2 regions of the Paenibacillus azoreducens genome follow, and region 2 is predicted to be linked to the other one. Evidence: predicted binding sites of a transcription regulator. Region 2 holds the regulator's gene; the other holds the start of a gene.

Region 1 (5,165 bases), 1.5 Mb from region 2:
AGCTAAAAGCTTTTTGAAAAAAGCTACTTCGGAAGCATATGCTGCGGTCGCCTAGAAGCTTTCCTTCGGAAAGCTAACATCGAGCATACGCTGTCTCCGAATTTCTACCTTAGATATGATCCGAGAAATTTGGAGGCAACAGTGATCGGAAGAACGATCCGTAACCGTAGCGGCCAACTCGCGATTGATAAAAACTAATTTCAGTATTAAACAAGAAAAAGGCGGCCCCTCGCGGGACCGCCTTTTTATAAATGAATGAATGTATTGGATTAGGCGTCAAATACGAAATCTTCATCAGTCAAAGGTTCGATATTAATTGCGCGGACGTAGCCGTTGCCTTTTTTCGAGAAGAAGTCATGCTGCTTGGTATGCGTGCTGATGCCGTTGAAAACGATCGGATTGATCGGCTCTTCCGGGAAATACGGTTCGAAGCCGAGATTCATCAGCGCCTTATTGGCGTTATAACGGACATACGTTTTTACTTCCTCCTGAAGGCCGAGAGAGCTGTACAGGTCATCCGTATACTTAACTTCGTTCTGATAGAGCGTATCCAGCAGCTCGTACATCTCTTTTTTCAGCTGATCCTGATCTTCAGGGGTGAAATCCTGGAACAGCTCTTGGGCGAGAATGCCGACATACAGACCATGGATGCTTTCGTCCCGGAGAATCAGGTCGATGATTTCGCCGCTGCTTGTCATTTTGCCTTGTCCCGCCAAATAGAGCGGATAGAAGAAGCCGCTGTAGAACAGATAACTCTCCAGGAACACCGATGCGATCATCGCTTTATACAGACCCTGTTTGGTTTCGATGTTGGTGTACCACGACTCGATCAGCTTGGCTTTGAATTGGAGCTGCTCATTATTTTCTACCCAGCGGAAGATGTCGTCAATCTCCTCGGTCGAAGCGAGTGTGGTGAAAATGCTGCTGTAGGATTTGGCATGGATCTGCTCCATCATCGACATGAAGCCGAGCACAGCCTTTCTCTGCAGCCCTTCAACATGCTCCAGCACCTTAGGCATGCCCACGCCGCCTTGCAGCGTATCAAGCAGCGTCAGGCCCCCCAGCACGTGTTTGTAGACCGTACGCTCGTCATCGGTCATTTTGATCCAGTCCATTTTGTCATCGGAAAGGGGAATTTCATCATCGGTCCAGAACTGCATAATATTCTGCTGCCAGAACATCAAGGTAAAATCATCGTCCGGCCGGTTCCAGTTTACTGCTTTCATCAGGCAATAACTCCTTTTATATGAAGAAGGCAATGAGGGACCCCGAAAAGTCCCTGCATAACCTTATCGTATTTTCGATTTTTTAAACTGCGCAGCTTGTGCATTCTTCGATGGACAGTTTTTTCGTCCGGGTGTAATACAGCGATTTAAGCCCTTTTTTAGCGGCGTAAATGTAAAAGCGCGACAGTTCGCGGGTCGTCACATTACTGTTGACATGGAGTACGGTCGATATGCCTTGGTCCACATGCTGCTGAATTTCGGCAATCATATCGATCAGGCGGAACTGGTCAATGTTGTATGCCGATTTGTAATACCACTGCGTTTCCGCACTCAGGAAAGGCATCGGGTAATATGTCGTGGAATTCGCGTATGTACGCGTTTCGATATGTTCGACGATCGGCATGACGCTGGATGTTGCGTTTTGGATGTACGAGATGCTTTGCGTTGGCGCGATAGCCAGACGGTAAGCATGGTACAGGCCGTACTTCTGCACTTGTTCCTTGAGTTTGGCCCAATCCTGAGGGGAAGGGATTTCAATGCCTTCAAACAGCTTTTGCACCCGTTCCGAGTTCGGTCTGAAGTCCGTTTCGAGATAACGGTCAAAATAAGTGCCCTTCGCATATTCGGATTTCTCAAAATCATGGAAGGTGATGCCGCGGTCACGGGCGATTTCCATGCTTTGCTCAAGGGAGTAGTAGTTCATCATCATGAAAAACGCGCTGGCAAATTCTCTTGCTTCAGGGCTTTCATAGGCGATTTTGTTTTTCGCCAAAAATCCGTTCAGGTTCATGGCTCCAAGGCCGACCGAATGCAGTTCGCTATTGGCGCGCTGCACGCCTGGAGCGTTGTCGATTATGGAGAGATCGCTGACCACGGTCAATGCTTCGATGCCGACTCGTACGGACTCTTTGATTTTTTTGCGTTCCATCACGTTAACGATGTTCAGCGAAGCCAGGTTGCAGCTGATGTCCCGCCGGATGATATCGCCTGCGCCATAGTTGTTGATTTCCGAAGTCTCCTGGAGCTGGAAAATTTCCGTGCACAAGTTGGACATTTTGATCTGGCCGATGTCTTTCAGCGCATGAATGCGGTTTGCATTCGTTTTGTTCACGATATAAGGATAGCCGGATTCAAGCTGGGTAGACGCGATTTTGGTCAGCATGTCGCGTGCGCTCATGACGGTCTTTTTGGTGACCTTGTCATTGGCGAGCAGCTCGTCGTACATCGTGTCGAGATCCATATCATCCAGATGTTGGCCGTAAGCTTTATAGACCGAATAAGGGCCGAATACGACAAGCGGTTTGTTCTGAGCGGCGAGCTCGTAGAACTTGTTCGGGATGATCAGGCCGATGGACAATGTTTTGATCCGCAGCTTTTCGTCGGCATTAATCTTTTTCGAATCGAGGAACTCGATGACATCCCAACCAAAAATATTGTAGTAACCTGCGCCCGATCCTTTGCGCTGCCCCATTTGGTCGGCATAGGAGAAAGCATCTTCCATGAGCTTAAGCACCGGCATAATGCCTTTGGCCGCTCCGGCCACTCCTTTGATCGGTTCGCCGCGTCCGCGCAGCTTCGACAGGTTGACGGCTACGCCGCCCCCGATTTTGGACAACTGCATGCAGGTTCCGAGCACATAGTTGATCGAGTTGAGGGAGTCGTCCATTTCCAGCAGGAAGCATGACACCAATTCGCCGCGGCGGCTTTTGCCCGCATTCAGGAATGTCGGCGTTGCCGGCTGCAGGCGCTGTTCGATCATAGCTTCCGCGATGCGCAGTGCCTTAGCGCCGTCTCCATCCCCAAGATGAAGGGCGACAATGGCGACGCGGTCCGGGTATTGCTCCAGATATTTGCTTTTGTCATTGGTCTTCATCGCGTAATCCTTATAGAACTTGGATATAGCCATGTAGGATTGGAACTGGAAGTCGCTTTTGGATGTGAGGGTAAATACCGATTCGACTTCCTCGTAAGTATATTTTTCAAATACATTTTCGTAGTAGTCATTTTCAATCAGGTAATCCAGTTTCTCGCGAAGGGATCCGAATTTCATGGTTTGTTCTTCGACTTCTTCCATAAAAGCCGCGACCGCTTCTTTATCTTTCTCTAATTGAAAATATCCGTCCGCACCGCGCTGCATCAATTCGTTGTTCAATTCAATATGCTTCAATAGTCCGCACCCTTTCAACAAAAGTTTCTATATCCTGCGATGTTCCCGACAGTTCGAATTTCGTAATGACCGGAACATGGTACATATCGGAGATGGTATCCGCGCTTTTGGCAAAGCCCGGTCCCCAGTTGCGGTTGCCGCTGGCGGAAACCCCGCGCAGCATCTTGCTGTTATGGGACAAAAATGTTTTTACCTTTTCAGGCACTTGCCCAAAGCCGGTCGTATACGTCACAAGAACATAAGGTTCGTTCACCTGTTCCTGTTCCGCGATGGAAACGGCCCGCATATTCAGCTTGTTTATAAAACGTCTGACATTCCCGGTTTTGGAATCGTAGACAACCAACATCCCTATCACTCCTAACAGATATTTTGCAATAAAAAACGACGCTGCCTTCCGTGCTGCTTCTAGTTCCAGAGGCAAGTCGTAGTGGTATCATTTAGGTTGAATTCATCAATATGTAGATGGCAAAATGAATTTTACCTCAATATATTGGGATAGTCAATGTGTAAATGTCTACATCCCGATGGGAGTGTGAGGGTGAAAAAAGCAGGAAATCTATCATTTTTAACGCTTAATCCTATTATTCGGCCAAAAGCGCCAAAAGAAAAAAATTTAAAATTTGAAAACAAAAAAACAGGGGCTTCTCCCCGAAATCTGGTGTGCCAGACTCTCGGAGAAAGCCCTGTTTTTAAATTTATAAGTTTTTGGGTTCCCAGCAAAGTATTTGGAATAAGCACAGAAGCATAGGCCAAAATAATAGACCAATTAGATTGTCCTGAATAGCGTAACAATGGGCGCTTTTCTTACTAGTTTAAGCAGCGATTTTCTTGATCGCGCTCTATTAAACGCCTTTTACCGGAGGATGCTCGAGCACCTTATCGACAATGCCGTATTCGGCAGCTTCCTTCGCGCTCATGAAGTAGTCGCGGTCGGTATCTTTTTCGATGCGTTCCAGCGGCTGGCCTGTGCGTTCGGCGAGGATACGGTTCAGCGTATCGCGCATTTTCAAAATGCGGCGGGCGCGGATTTCGATATCCGTTGCCTGTCCTTGAGCACCGCCAAGAGGCTGGTGGATCATGATTTCACTGTTAGGCAGGGCGTAACGTTTGCCTTTCGCGCCTGCGTTCAGCAGGAATGCGCCCATGGAAGCAGCAAGACCCACGCAGATGGTGGATACGTCCGGCTTGATGTATTGCATGGTATCAAAAATCGCCATACCGGCTGTAATGGAGCCGCCCGGGCTGTTGATGTAAAGATGAATGTCCTTCTCAGGGTCTTCGGCAGCCAAGAACAGCAGCTGGGCAATAATCGAATTGGCCACCACGTCGTTGACATCGGATCCCAGGAAAATAATGCGGTCCTTCAAAAGTCTGGAATAAATGTCGTAGGCGCGTTCGCCGCGGTTGCTTTGTTCAACGACCATAGGTATATAACTCACGTGGAAAACCTCCCTTATTTAGATTTTGCAAAATTCGATTTCAGTCGCTCCCAGGGAGCAATATATATAACGAACAAGATCGTTTCGATCTATATATTGCTAAAGTCGCTTCTTAGATTTTTGCAAAACCCTTAATTGATTTAAATGTAATCATTCTATACATACTTTTACCGTATTAACCTCATGATAAACAATTCCAATCAAAAAGTCAAAGAAAGTCAAACTCCGGGCAAAAAAAATAGCCTATGATTGGCTTTGGGCTTACGGGTTAAATATATGGTACAAGCTTTCATTATAAAGTAATGGCGCGCCCGCGAGGAATCGAACCTCGAT
Region 2 (5,165 bases):
GCATATGGAACTCTTTTGAAAAGAAGGCTCCAAATGTCCGTTTCATCAGGGGGAGGGGGCCTAGGGGTGCTCAGTCATTTTTTCACCACTCCTGCTGGCATTGGCTTTAAGTCTGGACAGTTTTGGAGTGGGGATTACATATCGGACTCAGATAAATGAAGATGCCTGCTTCCAAGCTATGAATGCGCCATTTTACGGCACCCCGCATTGTAATTAATCTCGGGTGGAAAATATAAGCTGTTATGAGGTGAGTTTGCACATGATTATCGGGTTAACCGGAGGTATAGCAACTGGCAAAAGCACGGTGTCGGCTCTCCTGGTAGACAAGGGAGCCCTGCTTGTTGATGCCGATCAGATCGCCCGGGAAGTGATGCTCCCGGGTCATCCCGTTTTGGCGGAAGTGATCGCTCATTTTGGACAAGTTGTGCTCCTTGCGGACGGTACTTTGGACAGGAAAAAGCTCGGGGACATTGTTTTTAACAACCCTGCGGAACGAAAAGCATTAAACGAGATTACGCATCCGGCCATCCGCAAGGAGATCCGGGAACAGATGGAAACTTTGGAGCGGAAACATCCGGACAAACTTGTTGTTGTTGATATTCCTTTACTTTATGAATCAGGGCTTGAGTCCATGTTTGAGCGTGTGATGGTCGTATATGCTCCGCAGTCCGTTCAGCAACAACGATTGATGCAGCGGAGCGGATTGAACGGGGACGAAGCGATGGCGCGGATCCGTTCACAGATGGACATCGAAGAGAAGAAGCTGAAGGCGGATATCGTCATTGATAACAGTGGGAGCGCAGAAGAGACGAAACATCAAATTGATGAGTTTTGGCTTCGGTCAGGTTGCGTATGAAGGCTTTACGATTTTTGCGAAAAAAACGTGTGCTTCTCCTGCTGTTTATCGGCTTTGTAGCCGTATTGTTTTTCAGCACCAACTGGATGTCCTGGTTTTACCCTATATACTACAAGGAACATATCCGTGCACAAGCGGAGCGTTATGACGTGGACCCGTTTTTGGTTGCTTCCATCATTCGGGTGGAATCCAATTATAAGCTCGGCAAAGAATCGAAAAAAGGAGCGCTTGGCCTGATGCAGCTCATGCCGGACACGGCTCAATGGGCGATGGAACAGGCTAAACTTCCGGAAGTGACGATGGACCATATCAAACATAAACCTGAGGCCAGCATTGCCATCGGGACATGGTATCTAAAAAAATTGAACACCCAGTTCAAAGGCAATCGAATTGCCGTTATTGCGGCTTATAATGCCGGGCCAGGAAACGTGGATGGATGGCTTAAAAAGGGAGTATGGGATGGAACGCTGGATTCCCTTAAGGACGTTCCTTTCGGTGAAACAAGGCACTATGTACAACGGGTGATTTATTATTATAATCAATATACGCGGATTTACAGCGATTTTTGAGAATCATCACAAAAGAAGTATTGAAGCAGCTTACGGGCCGCCTCAATACTTCCGGGAGTACGCATGTATTATTGGAATTGACCAGCAAGTTGTTGTTCAGCCAGGGTTACCAGACGTTTTGTGATGAGTCCCCCGAGCGAACCGTTCTCATAGGAAGTCATGTTGCCTTGGTATCCGTCTTGTGGGATGGAGATACCCAATTCCTGAGCCACTTCGTATTTCATTTGGTTCAGGGCTGCAGTAGCTTTAGGTACTACAAGGTTGTTAGAGCTGTTGTTTTGAGCCATCGATGTTCACCTCCTTGCTGTTTGTAAAAGTATTATGTCTCAAAGATTGAATCTTCATAACTTTTTTTATATATTTCCCGCTTGGAAATATAAGGTTCTTTTTCGGACGCTGCTGTGCCGTTAAATGCCGGGGGAACGAACCCCAATACACCAAATGTAAAGATAAAGGAAGTGAGTTTGCATGAAATGCCCGTACTGTGATTACGCAGGCACCAAGGTGCTGGATTCCCGTCCGGCCAATGACAACAAATCGATCCGCCGCAGACGTGAATGCGAAAGATGCAGCCGGCGTTTTACGACGTTTGAAATGGTGGAGGAGACGCCGCTGATCGTCATTAAAAAAGATGGAAGCCGTGAGGAATTCAGCCGGGATAAAATCCTGCGCGGCCTGATCCGTGCCTGCGAGAAGCGCCCTGTATCCGTGGAGCAGCTGGAGGCGATTGTCTCCGAAGTCGAAAAATCACTCCGCAACACGGCAGTCGCCGAGGTTGAAAGCCGTCAGATCGGCGAATTGGTGATGGAACAGTTGTATCCTGTGGATGAGGTGGCCTATGTGCGCTTCGCATCCGTGTACCGGCAGTTCAAAGATATCAATATGTTTATGAAGGAACTTAAAGGTCTCCTTTCGAAAAATACGATGCCTGACTCTGTTGATTGATTATGCAGGGTGCGCTAGGTATAAGCAGAGATCAGGATATGCTGCCCGGAGCTGCTCTACCGAAGCGGTTTATGATTAATTATAAAAGCGCGGTGACAAGCCGCCAAAAGACGCAAAGTGCTTGATGGGAAAACAAGCTGCTTGCGTCTTTTTTTGCATCAAAATGAATCGGAAGGACGGAAGTGTAATGGAGTATTTCACATACTGCAGCCATTCGTAGGGAAGTTCTGAAATAAAATTTAATTTTGTTGAGCCTGATCGAAATTAATTTGCGAAAATGGATTGACAATCGCGAAAAATCAAATGTAAGATAATAACATATATGGGCTGTTATAATAAAATTGCATCGGCAGTTATAGGAAGGGGGATTGGTTTGCCTAGTATTGAAAGCGTTTTAAATGTAAAAAAGACTAAAAGCAGGATGTATAAACGGAATATTTTGAAAGAACATGCGCTTGCTTACGTTTTTTTGGCGCCTTCGATGATTTTATTTATTATGTTTTTATTTTACCCGATGCTGAAGTCCGTTTATTTGAGCATGACGATTACCGATCCACGCGGACAGGTAGCCGAATTCGTCTGGTTTGAGAATTTTGCGGCCTTGTTCAAGTCGCATCAGCTGTATTCCAATTTGAGCGTAACCTTGATGTTTATTTTGTACACGGTGCCGACCTCGTTGATCTGGTCTTTGTTTTTAGCTGCCATTACCCATAACAAGCTGCGGGGGATGAAGATATTTCAGTTTATCTTTTCGCTGCCTATCGTTATTTCAGTGGGGACGGGTTCGATCATTTGGTTTCTGCTCTTTCATCCGACCGCCGGCATGCTGAATTATTTTCTGAGCCTGGTTCATATCGGGCCGATTCCGTGGCTGACCGATCCGGCATGGGCGCTTATGTCCATCTCGCTCATGACGATTTGGATGAACATGGGCTTTTTGTACATTGTGTTATCCAGCGGTTTGCAAGGCATTCCGGAAGAACTTTATGAAAGCGCTAAAATCGATGGCTCCGGGCCTGTCCGTACGTTTATGCGCATCGTGCTCCCTCTTCTTTCCCCGACGATTTTTTTCGCGTTGATCGTGTCGGTGATCGGGGCTTTCCAGGCTTTCGGCCAAATTCATATTTTGACCAGAGGCGGTCCGATCAACTCCACCAATGTCATTGTCTATTCCATCTACCAAGACGCCTTCGTTAATTTCCGCTTCGGAATCGGCAGCGCCCAGGCACTCATTTTATTTGTTATTATTTTGCTGCTGACCGTGCTGCAGTTTAAAGTTCTGGAAAAGAAGGTGCACTATCAATGATTGCAAAACGAACCACGCCGCTTTTGTTGTATTCGCTGCTTGCCATTTTAGCGCTGGCCGTGCTGTATCCGCTTATTTTTACGGTGCTTTCATCGTTTATGACCGAAAATGAGGTATCCAACTTTCCGCCTCCGCTGTTTCCGACCCATCTGTATCTCGACAACTTCAAGGAGGCCATTGCCGGGTTTCCAATTATTCGGTTTATTTTAAACAGCTTTATCGTCTCGACCGCGGTGATGATCAGTCAAGTCATAACGTCGAGTCTGGCGGCTTATGCTTTTTCATTCATGAATTTCAAAGGCAAAGGCATGCTGTTTGCGCTGTTTTTGTCCACCATGATGATACCGTGGGAAGTTACGATTATTCCGAACTATCTTCTGATTAAAAGCTGGGGCTGGATGGACAGTTACCAGGGGCTGATCGTGCCTTTTATGGCCGGTGCTTTCGGAGTGTTTCTACTGCGCCAATTTTTTCTGCAGCTGCCGCGGGAGCTGTTTGACGCCGGGAAAATCGACGGCTGCGGGCATTTACGGAATTACTTTTCCATCGTGCTGCCGCTGTCCAGACCTGCTCTGGCGACGCTTTCGGTATATGTGTTTTTGACGCATTGGAATCATTATCTGTGGCCGCTGCTGATCACCAACCGGGCGTCCATGCGAACCGTGCAAATCGGGGTGGCGATGCTGCAGCATGCCGAGGTGATGTCCTGGAATTTGATTTTGGCCGGGGTTACGCTCGTGCTGCTGCCATCCTTTATCCTGCTCGCTTTTGGCGTCAAACAGCTTGTGCGCGGCATTGCGGCGGGCGCAGTCAAAGGTTAGATCCGGTGATTGGTTTTGGCGGCAAAGCGTGGCTGTCATATAGGTATGTGGAAAAGTTCACCCGGCTGCCCTCATCCGAAAATCATTGGTTCAACTAATATAATAAAAGGGGAGGAATAAAGCAAAACTATGGGAAAAAAGAAACTGGCAAGTTTGCTGCTGGCGTCCGTGATGCTGCTCCTGTCTGCATGCAGCGTGAACATGGGCGGGGATGAGCCGAAGGCAAGCGAGCCCAAAACAAGCGGTACGGAAGTCAAAGCCGGCGCACAAAAGGTTGTGTTCTGGCATGCGATGGGCGGGGCGACAACGAAGGTGGTCGATCAGTTGGTCGATAACTTCAATAAGTCGCAGGATAAAATCCAGGTGGAAGCCGTTTATCAGGGCACTTATGATGATTTGCTCAGCAAATTAAAGGCGTCCATGGGCACGAATGAAGGGCCGACGGTGGTGCAGATGTACGAAATCGGGAGCCGGTTCATGATCGATTCCAAACTCATTGCGCCGATGCAAAATTTCATCGACCAGGACGGGTGGGACGTCGGCCAGCTTGAGCCGAATATTAGCGGTTATTATACGTTCGATAATAAACTGTATTCAATGCCGTTTAATACCTCGAATCCTATTCTTTATTACAACAAGGATTTGTTTAAAGACGCCGGATTGGATCC

The links. Region 2 encodes NrdR, which represses ribonucleotide reductase genes. Its sites were predicted from a motif close to AACACNATATATNGTGTT; they were not measured.
Region 1: nrdI (class Ib ribonucleoside-diphosphate reductase assembly flavoprotein NrdI) is a predicted target of NrdR. The motif match lies at 3,873-3,890, and genes of this name have one in related genera.

Annotation. Positions count from the first base shown of each region.
Region 1 is NZ_AP025343.1:7,053,393-7,058,557, reverse strand. It holds gene nrdF (class 1b ribonucleoside-diphosphate reductase subunit beta) at 270-1,226, opposite strand; gene nrdE (class 1b ribonucleoside-diphosphate reductase subunit alpha) at 1,309-3,393, opposite strand; gene nrdI (class Ib ribonucleoside-diphosphate reductase assembly flavoprotein NrdI) at 3,380-3,739, opposite strand; gene L6442_RS31565 (hypothetical protein) at 3,932-4,141, shown strand; gene clpP (ATP-dependent Clp endopeptidase proteolytic subunit ClpP) at 4,236-4,832, opposite strand; tRNA gene L6442_RS31555 (tRNA-Arg) at 5,136-5,165, opposite strand, start outside.
Region 2 is NZ_AP025343.1:5,602,424-5,607,588, reverse strand. It holds gene coaE (dephospho-CoA kinase) at 260-856, shown strand; gene L6442_RS24850 (lytic transglycosylase domain-containing protein) at 853-1,425, shown strand; gene L6442_RS24845 (alpha/beta-type small acid-soluble spore protein) at 1,494-1,712, opposite strand; gene nrdR (transcriptional regulator NrdR) at 1,894-2,370, shown strand; gene L6442_RS24835 (carbohydrate ABC transporter permease) at 2,693-3,676, shown strand; gene L6442_RS24830 (carbohydrate ABC transporter permease) at 3,673-4,497, shown strand; gene L6442_RS24825 (ABC transporter substrate-binding protein) at 4,627-5,165, shown strand, end outside.